Regions from separate parts of the Streptomyces sp. NPDC060035 genome, predicted to be linked through region 4. Evidence: riboswitches for the same ligand, from Rfam matches in the RefSeq annotation. Region 4 holds a riboswitch; each other region holds the start of a gene.
The links. Region 4 has a riboswitch for cyclic di-AMP ahead of ACFWBQ_RS08650 (transglycosylase SLT domain-containing protein). Riboswitches for the same ligand answer to the same signal wherever they lie in the genome.

Region 1 (2,191 bases), on a different contig from region 4:
GATCGACGACGGCACGATCTCGGATGTCGCCCCGGTCACCGAGCTGCTCACCCTGGTCACCGTTTCCGTGCTCGCCCTCGTCATCAACGGCGTCGTCCGGCGCAGCAACGACCAGCTGGCCTCGGCCCGGGTCATCGCGGAGACCGCGATGCGCGCGGTGCTCCCGACGCCGAACGACCGGATCGGCGGGCTGCTGGTCGCGGCGCGGTACGAGGCGGCGCAGGCGGACGAGTTCGTCGGCGGTGACCTGTTCGCCGTCGCGGACACCCCGCACGGGGTGCGGCTGGTCGTCGGGGACGTACGGGGCAAGGGGCTGGCCGCCGTGGAGGCGGTGGCCGTGGTGATCGGGGCGTTCCGGGAGGCCGCCGAGCAGGAGTTGTCGCTGGAGGGGGTGGCGCAGCGGCTGGAGCGGGCGCTGGCGCGGGAAGGGACTCGGCGCGGCGGGCTCGACTCCATGGAGGGGTTCGTCACCGCTGTGCTCGCCGAGATCCCGGCCGGTTCGGGCACGTTGCGGATCGTCAACCGCGGTCACCCGGAGCCGATCCTGCTGCACGCGGACGGGGCGCTCGAGGTGCTGGCGCCGACCGTGCCCGCGCTGCCGATCGGGATGGACCTGGGGGTGTGGCCGGACCGGTCGGACGAGTGGGAGCTGCCGGCCGGGGCGACGCTCCTGGTGTTCACGGACGGCCTCTCCGAGGCGCGGGACGCGGACGGGGCCTTCTACGATCCTGCGGCCCGGCTGCGCGGCCGGATCTTCCCGGGGCCCGACGAACTGCTCTCCGCGCTCACCGACGACGTACGGCTGCACACGGGCGGCCGTTCCACGGACGACATGGCACTGCTCGCGGTCGGCCGGCCGGCCCGGGGGCAGCCGGAGCGTCGGACGACTGTGAAGATCGTGGGGCGGGGCGATGGATGAGCCGTTGCCACGGTGTGTAGTCGAAGGACACCGCTCCGCATAACATTTGACGCAACGTCAGAAACTGATGGCTGGGCGGGGGGTGCTCAACTCGCCCGATTCGGGCCGTTAATTCCCTGAAAGTCCACGTCAAAGTCGGGAATGATCAACGGCAACAGCTTGGAATCGGACCCGGGTGTCTATTAACGTTCGATAACGCAGCGCGGTTGTCCCAGTCGTCGCAAGAGGCGGCACCGTGCGCGAGCGCCGAATTCCGCAAGGGAACCGGGGAACCACCTACATGGGGTGAATCGGTCACCTGTGTCTCGTGAGAGACAGAGAGGCCCGTAGGAGACCTTCCTGCTCCGAACCCGTCAGCTAACCCGGTAGGCGAGAAGGAAGGAAAGGAGTGCGCCCACGTGGCGTCCAATCAGCCTGCCCCCGAGGCCCCGTCACCCTTCAGGTCCGACATCGTCGGTGACGAGGACAGGACGTGGGAGGAATGGAACCCCACCGAGGAGTCCATCCGTCCCGTACGCGGCAGGCACCGTGTAGCCAAGCAGCGCGGCCTCGCCCGTAGCTCCACCGTCCTCGGCGTCGGCGTCATCGCGGCCGTCGGTGCGGGTGGCATGGCCACCGCGCAGAGCAAGCCGCCGGTCTCCATCTCTCTTCCCGATTCCATCGCGGACAATCTCCCCGACGCCAAGTCCCTTCCCGGCGTGAGTGCTTTCCTGTCCGACGACTCCGACGCCGACAACGGGACCGTCGCCGCGTCCTCCCCGCTCACCACTGCCGGCATCACGGCCGCCGAGGCCGAGCAGGGCACCACCGACGCCGGTGAGGCGCTGCGTGCCCGCATCCTCCAGCAGGCCGAGCAGCAGCAGGCCGGAGCCGAGGCCGAGTCCCAGGCCGCGGAGGAGAAGGCGGCAGCCGAGGAGGCCGCGGCCCAGGCCGCGAAGCAGCAGAGCGAGGCCGAGGCGAAGGCCGCCGCCGAGAAGAAGGCGGCGGAAGTCGCGGCGAAGAAGAAGGCGGAGGCCGAGCGTCTTGCCAAGCTCGCCGCCAGCTACGCCATCCCGACATCCTCGTACACGATCACCTCGACCTACGGCCAGGCCGGTTCGATGTGGTCCTCCGGCTACCACACCGGTCTCGACTTCGCGGCCCCGACCGGCACCCCGGTCAAGGCCGTGCACAGCGGCACGGTGAAGTCGGCCGCCTACTCGGGTTCGTACGGCTACCGCACGGTCCTGGAGCTCGACGACGGCACGGAGATCTGGTACTGCCACCAGTCCT
Region 2 (2,191 bases), on a different contig from region 4:
AGGTGGAGCGCCTGGTGGGCAACCGGCTCGACGAGATTCCGCACGAGCAGGCCAACCCTGCCCGGCGTGCCGCCAAGCAGCTCTCCAAGGAGCTCTTCCCCGCCACGGCTCGGATGTCCCGTCCGCGCCAGGGCACCGAGGAGACGGTGCGCCGGATCGACGCAGCGGGCGTGCGCGCCTTCTACGACGCCCATGTCCGCCCGTCCACCGCGACGGCCGTCATTGTCGGTGATCTCACCGGGGTCGATCTGGACACGCTGCTCGCGGACACCATCGGCGACTGGGCGGGCAACGCCGGCCAGTCACGCCCGGTGCCGCCGATCACCGCGGACGACACCGGCCGAGTGGTGATCGTGGACCGTCCCGGAGCCGTGCAGACGCAGCTGCTGATCGGCCGGATCGGCGCCGACCGGCACGACAGCGTGTGGCCCGCCCAGGTGCTGGGCACGTACTGCCTGGGCGGCACCCTCACCTCCCGGCTGGACCGCGTCCTGCGCGAGGAGAAGGGCTACACCTACGGGGTCCGGGCCTTCGGCCAGGTACTGCGTTCGACGGCACCGGGGTCTTCCTCCGGCGCGACCGGCGCCGCGATGCTCGCCATCAGCGGCTCCGTGGACACGGAGTCCACGGGGCCGGCCCTGGACGACCTCTGGAAGGTCCTGCGCACCCTGGCGGCCGAGGGGCTCACGGATGCCGAGCGTGAGACTGCCGTACAGAACCTCGTGGGGGTCGCCCCGCTGAAGTTCGAGACGGCGGCATCGGTCGCGGGCACCCTCGCCGACCAGGTGGAGCAGCACCTCCCGGACGACTACCAGGCACAGCTGTACGCACGCCTGGCCGAGACCGGCACGGTGGAGGCGACGGCCGCGGTGGTCAACGCGTTCCCCGTGGAACGGCTCGTCACGGTCCTCGTGGGAGACGCTTCGCAGATCGCTGAGCCCGTCAGGGCGCTGGGTATCGGCGAAGTATCGGTCGTCAGCGGCTGACAAAGCAGTACAGAGCGGACCCCGGCGAGTACGTTCTCGCCGGGGTTCTACTTTTTGTCCGACTTTACGAAGAACATTCATGTATGACCTGTGGGATGTGCGACAAAGCGGCCTGTCCGTTTGGTGATTGAAAGTCGCCCGGCCTAGCGTCGGCTCGGCTGTCCGCCAGACGTATGCCGCATCCGCGGCGCCGGACAGTCATCGCCGAGTCCCCGTCAGGCGCGAGCCTGGGGAGCCGGGGACCCACGCAGTCCCTGGGGTGAATCGGATGCCTGCGTCTCGTACGAGGCGGAGGGGTCCGTAGGAGACCTTCCTGCTCCGAACCCGTCAGCTAACCCGGTAGGCGAGAAGGAAGGAAAGGATCAGCCCCTCCATGGCGTTCACCCGTGCCACCGGGAAGCACCGTGCCCCGAGCCGCCTGACGCGCAGCAGCGCGAGGGTCGCCGGAATCGCGGCTCTGGCCACCACCGGTGTCATCGGCGGTATGGCCTCCCCGGCTCTCGCCGCGGACTCCGAGACCCTCACCGTCAGCAACACCGGGCTGACCCAGGCCGTTGCCATCGACACCACCCTCGCTGCCCAGATCGACGCCCAGGCCGAGGCGCAGCAGCACCAGGCCGACGTGGCGGCGAAGGCGAAGGCCGAAGCTGCGGCCAGGGCGAAGGCCAAGGCCGAGGCGAAGCGCAAGGCCGAAGCCCGCGCCAAGGAGGTCCGTGAGGCCAAGGCCCGCGCCGCCCGCGCCGCGGAGCGCGCCCGGCTGAACGCCTTCCACCTCCCGGTAGCCGGCTCCTACGTGACCACCGCCTACAAGTCCGGCGGGGCCCTCTGGTCCTCCGGCAGCCACTCGGGCGTGGACTTCCGCGCCGCGTCCGGCAGCTCCGTCGTCGCAGTCGGCGCCGGTACGGTCGTCGAGGCGGGCTGGGGAGGCGCGTACGGCAACAACATCGTGCTCCGGATGACGGACGGCACGTACACGCAGTACGGCCACCTCTCCTCGATCGGCGTCTCCGTCGGACAGAGTGTCACCTCGGGGCAGCAGATAGGCCTGTCGGGCTCGACCGGCAACTCCACCGGACCGCACCTGCACTTCGAGGCGCGGACCACCCCGGAGTACGGGTCCGACATGGACCCTGTCGCCTACCTCCGCGCACACGGTCTCCAGGTCTGAGACCTCGCACCGCACAGCTTCCCGAAGGCCCCGGCAC
Region 3 (2,191 bases), on a different contig from region 4:
ATAGTTGAACGATCACGCACGCGGCGCGCCCATGCGGCACGCCGCGGACATGACCCCGGCCCGGCGCACACGGGGGTGAGTGCGCCGGGCCGGGGAGGACACATCGGGTGCCGCCGGACACCCTTCTGCGGTCCTGAGGTCCTGCGGGGAGGAGAGACCCGGGACTACTTCAGGTGGAGCTGCTGACCCGGGAAGATCAGGTCGGCGTCCTCGACGATGTCGCCGTTCAGCTTGAACAGCTTCTGCCAGCCGCCCTTGACCTTCTTCGCGTCGGCGATCGTGCTCAGGGTGTCGCCGGCCTTCACCTTGTACTCGCCGTCACCCTTCTTGACCTTGTCGCCGGTCGGGGTGGTGACGGTCTTCGAGGCCTTGGGGGCGGTGCGCTTCTCGCTGCGCGTGGTGGGCTGCTCGGCCTTGCGCTCCGGCTGGGCGGCCTTGTCGGCGCTCGGCGCGGAGCCGGTGTCGACACCCGGGTCCACACCGTCGTTGGTCAGGCCGCCGGCACCGGCGCAGGCCCAGGCGCCCGGGCCCTGCAGGTCGAGAAGCTTCTCGGCGGCGGTGATCTGCTGGGCCTTGGAGGCCAGGTCGGCGCGGGCGGCGAACTGCGTACCGCCGGCGGCTGCCCAGCTGGACTGCGAGAACTGCAGACCGCCGTAGTAGCCGTTGCCGGTGTTGATGGACCAGTTGCCACCGGACTCGCACTGGGCGACGGCGTCCCACGTGGCGACGGAGGCGGCGGAGGCGCCGGTCGCACCCATCAGCGGAACGGCGACGGCGGCACCGGCGACGCCGGCCAGGGTGGCTATACGGACGGCCTTGGACGGGCGACGGTGCTTGCCCTTGCTCGAAAGCAGCATGGTTCTCCTCACCGACGCCTACGAGGTGAGCTGTCGGGTTCGGGCCTGTGAGTTGCCCGGTCGCTCGCACTGGCGAGCGACTTCACCCCGAGCCGGTCCTCACCCGTCTTCCGACGGCCGGGTCCGGCACTTACCTGGGTCCCCCGCTCCTGCCTACGGCGCTTTACGCGTCAGTCCCCTTCGGCCGACGGCAGGATTCGGCGTGACGGTCGAAGGTGCCCGCGGTGCGAGCGGTTCCGACCGTAAACATAGGCAACCCCCACATTCAAAGATGGACATCACGGACAATCAGCCCTTACCCGCAACCCGCGAAGGACCGTTTCCGCAGGTCGGAGGCGTCACCGGCGAACCGGGCGGACGAGAAGCGTCAGTTGACGCAAAGAGACCCATGTCTCACTTACGCATAAGTGGACATAGGCCTCTGAACTGCCCCCGATTTTGGGGTGTTTTCCCGAATTGGATCAGTTACCCGTAGCGGCTTCCGCGCCCGCCCCGGCGGTCTTCTCGCCCGCCTGGAGGCCCAGGTCGAGGCCCAGGTCGAGGTTCTGCCCGGGAAGGATCAGGTCCGGGTCGGAGCCCAGCTCGTCCTTGTTGGCCTCGTAGAGCGCCGTCCAGCCGCCGGGCAGCTCCTGGGAGTCTGCGATCGCCCAGAGGTTGTCGCCCGCGCGGACGGTGTAGGTCCCGGCGCTCCCGTCGGCACCCTTGCGCGCCTCGGCGTCACCGCGCGATGCGTGCCGGCCGGAGTCGCGCCCGTCCTCCGAGCCCGTACCGGCGCTCGCCTCCGGGGCCGGTGTGCCGCGGTGCTTGCCACCCGGCGCTCCGTTCGAGGCGTCAGAGGTCTCGGACGCGTCGGGCGAGGGAGAGGCCGAGGGGTCGGCCGCATTGGATCCGGTCGACTTGTCGGCTTCGCCGGTTTCATCACCCTTGTCGCTCGCGCCCTTGCGCGTCTTGTCCGACGCGCCGGGCGAAGAGGTGTCCGACGCGCCGCCGGACGGGGTCGCGGTGTCCGACGGCTCGGTGGTCGGCTCACTGCCCGGGTCGACACCCGGCAGCGTGCCGTCCAGCGCGAGCCCGGAGATCACCGCGCAGCTGGCCCACGCCGTCACCCCCGTGTCGCCGAGCACCTTCTCCGCCACGGATATCTGCTGCGAGCGGCTGGCCAGGTCGGCGCGGGGCGCGAACGCCGTGCCGCCGTAGGCCGACCAGGTGTCCTGCGAGAACTGCAGGCCGCCGTAGTAGCCGTTGCCGAGGTCGGCGCTCCACATGCCACCGCTCTCGCACTCTGCGACCCGGTCCCAGGTCGAGGCGTCGGCGGCGTGCGCGCCGGTCGCGCC
Region 4 (2,191 bases):
CGGCCATCGCGCAGCAGCTGCACCTGTCGCTGAGTTCGGTCGAGAAGCAGCGGCTCCGTGTTCGACAAGCTGGAGCTGCCGAGCACCACGGAGTACAGCCGTCGGGTCCTCGCGGTGCTGCACCACCTGAAGTCGCAGGACCGGCGCAGGAGGCCGGAAACGGACGACGGGTGGTGCGGGTTCGTCCGAACCCGCACCACCCGTCGACGTTGCTCCGCTGTCACACAGCCGTGCGTCAGTAGGCCCCGAAGACGTTGTCGATCGAGCCGTACCGGTCGGCGGCGTAGTTGCACGCGGCCGTGATGTTGGCGACCGGGTCGTAGCTGTCCGTCGACGTACCGGCCACGTGGTAGGCCTGGAAGGTCGGGTCGATGACCTGCAGAAGACCCTTGGACGGGATACCTGCGACGGCGTTCGAGTCCCAGTTGTTGATGGCCATCGGGTTGCCCGAGGACTCACGCATGACGTTGCGGTGGATGCCGTCGTAGCTGCCGGGGATGCCGTGCTCGGCCATGACCGCCAGCGACTCCTTGATCCAGCCGTCGAGGTCGTTCGTGTACGTGGCCGGCTGGGCCGCAGGAGCGGCGGCGGGTGCGCCCTTCGCGGCGACCGGCGTGCTCGTGCGCTCCGAACGGTCCGCGCGGTCGGCGCTCTTCTCGGCACGGTCCGAGGCGCCGGAGGCCTTGGAATCGGCCTTGCTCGCCGTTGCGGCCTTGTCCGCCGCCTTGTTCCCGGCCTTGGCGCCAATGGTCAGCTTCAGACCGGGGCGAATCAGGTCGGGGTTGTCACCGACAGCCGCGCGATTGTCCTTGTACAGCTCCTGCCAGCCACCGCTCACGGAATGTCCGCGTGCGATCTTGGAAAGAGAATCGCCCAAGATCACGGAATAGGTGACAGGCGCGGACTTCTGCGCGGCAATTCCCTTTCCGGACGCGGCAGTCGACGTCGACGCCTTTTCGACGGCGACCGACTGTGCCGGTGCCGCGAAGGCTCCGGTCGCACCGATCACGGGGAGGGCCAGGGCGACTCCGCCCGTGCTCACGGCGATGATGCCGCGGGTCAGCGAACTGGTCCTGGAACGACGGTGCTTACCCTTTTCGGGCATGGTGAATTCCTCTCCGCCGCCTGCGAAGTGAGCTGTCGGGTTCGGGCTGGAGATGCCCGGCCGCACGTGAATGCGACTTCACCCCGAGCCGATCCGGATACCGGATCGGCGCTTACCTGGGTCCCCCGCTCCTGCCGTACGTGAGTGGTCGGGTTCCCGGACGGCGGCAGGATTCGGCGTTCCATCCGGATTGAGGGTGACCGTAAGCGAGAAATACCGAAAGGAACAAGCCCCGAATTGGTGATCACAATTCATTTACAAGATCGATTCACGGAAATTCGTGTAATCGACCCCACACCGCGCAGCCAATTTTCTTGGCGCAGAAGGGAACCGGCCGACGCCTCACGACGTCGCCGGCGCGGGAGGTGACCCTGGTCACGGAGTCCGATAAGGGCGATTTGTTCTGTGCCGAAAGTTCACAGGCCGCACGAAATGGCCCTTATGAATGACGGGATCAATCCCTAAAAACGACTAAATCGGGCATACAGCTCATTAGTTCTGTTCAGGGGCATATCACGGGCGTCCGCGTGGAACAGATCTGTGCATGACCGAAAGCCCGAACCCTCACCCCTCGAACCCGCCGATCACGGTCCTGGCCGTTCAGCCAGGAGATCCGCCCTTCCGCATCGTGGAGATCAACGGGGAAATCGTCGGCAGGGCGACGGCCATGACGGACGTGCTCTTCCTCGCCGTCGCGGCCGGGATCACGGTCCATGACCTCGATGACCCCGCCACGGTGCGATGGGTGGGCGGCGGCAAGCTCACCTGGCGGCCGCACTGAGCACCGGACCGGGCGCTGCCCTGGTCCTGCTGACAGCCGCACCCCACACGTCCCGACGGGAACACCATTCCTCCAAGGAGGAACGCATCTGCCATGTAGCTTCACCCAAAAGGTTGTAAATACGAGCTCAGCGAACCTAGGGTGTGGCACATGCAGTCCTACACCATCGGACAGGCGGCGCGTCTGCTCGGCGTCAGCCCGGACACCGCGCGCCGCTGGGCGGATGCCGGCAGGGTCGCCACCCATCGCGACGAAGGCGGCCGACGCCTCATCGACGGCCGCGATCTGGCCGCGTTCTCGATCGA

Region 1: linked by a shared signal. The riboswitch ahead of ACFWBQ_RS17430 (M23 family metallopeptidase) and the one ahead of ACFWBQ_RS08650 (transglycosylase SLT domain-containing protein) in region 4 are both predicted to bind cyclic di-AMP.
Region 2: linked by a shared signal. The riboswitch ahead of ACFWBQ_RS35575 (M23 family metallopeptidase) and the one ahead of ACFWBQ_RS08650 (transglycosylase SLT domain-containing protein) in region 4 are both predicted to bind cyclic di-AMP.
Region 3: linked by a shared signal. The riboswitch ahead of ACFWBQ_RS13625 (transglycosylase family protein) and the one ahead of ACFWBQ_RS08650 (transglycosylase SLT domain-containing protein) in region 4 are both predicted to bind cyclic di-AMP.

The regions. Positions count from the first base shown of each region.
Region 1 is NZ_JBHWVO010000009.1:269,366-271,556, forward strand. It holds gene ACFWBQ_RS17425 (PP2C family protein-serine/threonine phosphatase) at 1-919, shown strand, start outside; cyclic di-AMP (ydaO/yuaA leader) riboswitch at 1,154-1,306, shown strand; gene ACFWBQ_RS17430 (M23 family metallopeptidase) at 1,318-2,191, shown strand, end outside.
Region 2 is NZ_JBHWVO010000041.1:20,418-22,608, forward strand. It holds gene ACFWBQ_RS35570 (M16 family metallopeptidase) at 1-986, shown strand, start outside; cyclic di-AMP (ydaO/yuaA leader) riboswitch at 1,179-1,347, shown strand; gene ACFWBQ_RS35575 (M23 family metallopeptidase) at 1,360-2,154, shown strand.
Region 3 is NZ_JBHWVO010000007.1:108,962-111,152, forward strand. It holds gene ACFWBQ_RS13625 (transglycosylase family protein) at 165-857, opposite strand; cyclic di-AMP (ydaO/yuaA leader) riboswitch at 858-1,028, opposite strand; gene ACFWBQ_RS13630 (transglycosylase family protein) at 1,319-2,191, opposite strand, start outside.
Region 4 is NZ_JBHWVO010000004.1:315,912-318,102, forward strand. It holds partial or broken gene ACFWBQ_RS08645 (response regulator transcription factor) at 1-135, shown strand, start outside; gene ACFWBQ_RS08650 (transglycosylase SLT domain-containing protein) at 236-1,105, opposite strand; cyclic di-AMP (ydaO/yuaA leader) riboswitch at 1,110-1,294, opposite strand; gene ACFWBQ_RS08655 (hypothetical protein) at 1,650-1,886, shown strand; gene ACFWBQ_RS08660 (molybdopterin-binding protein) at 2,037-2,191, shown strand, end outside.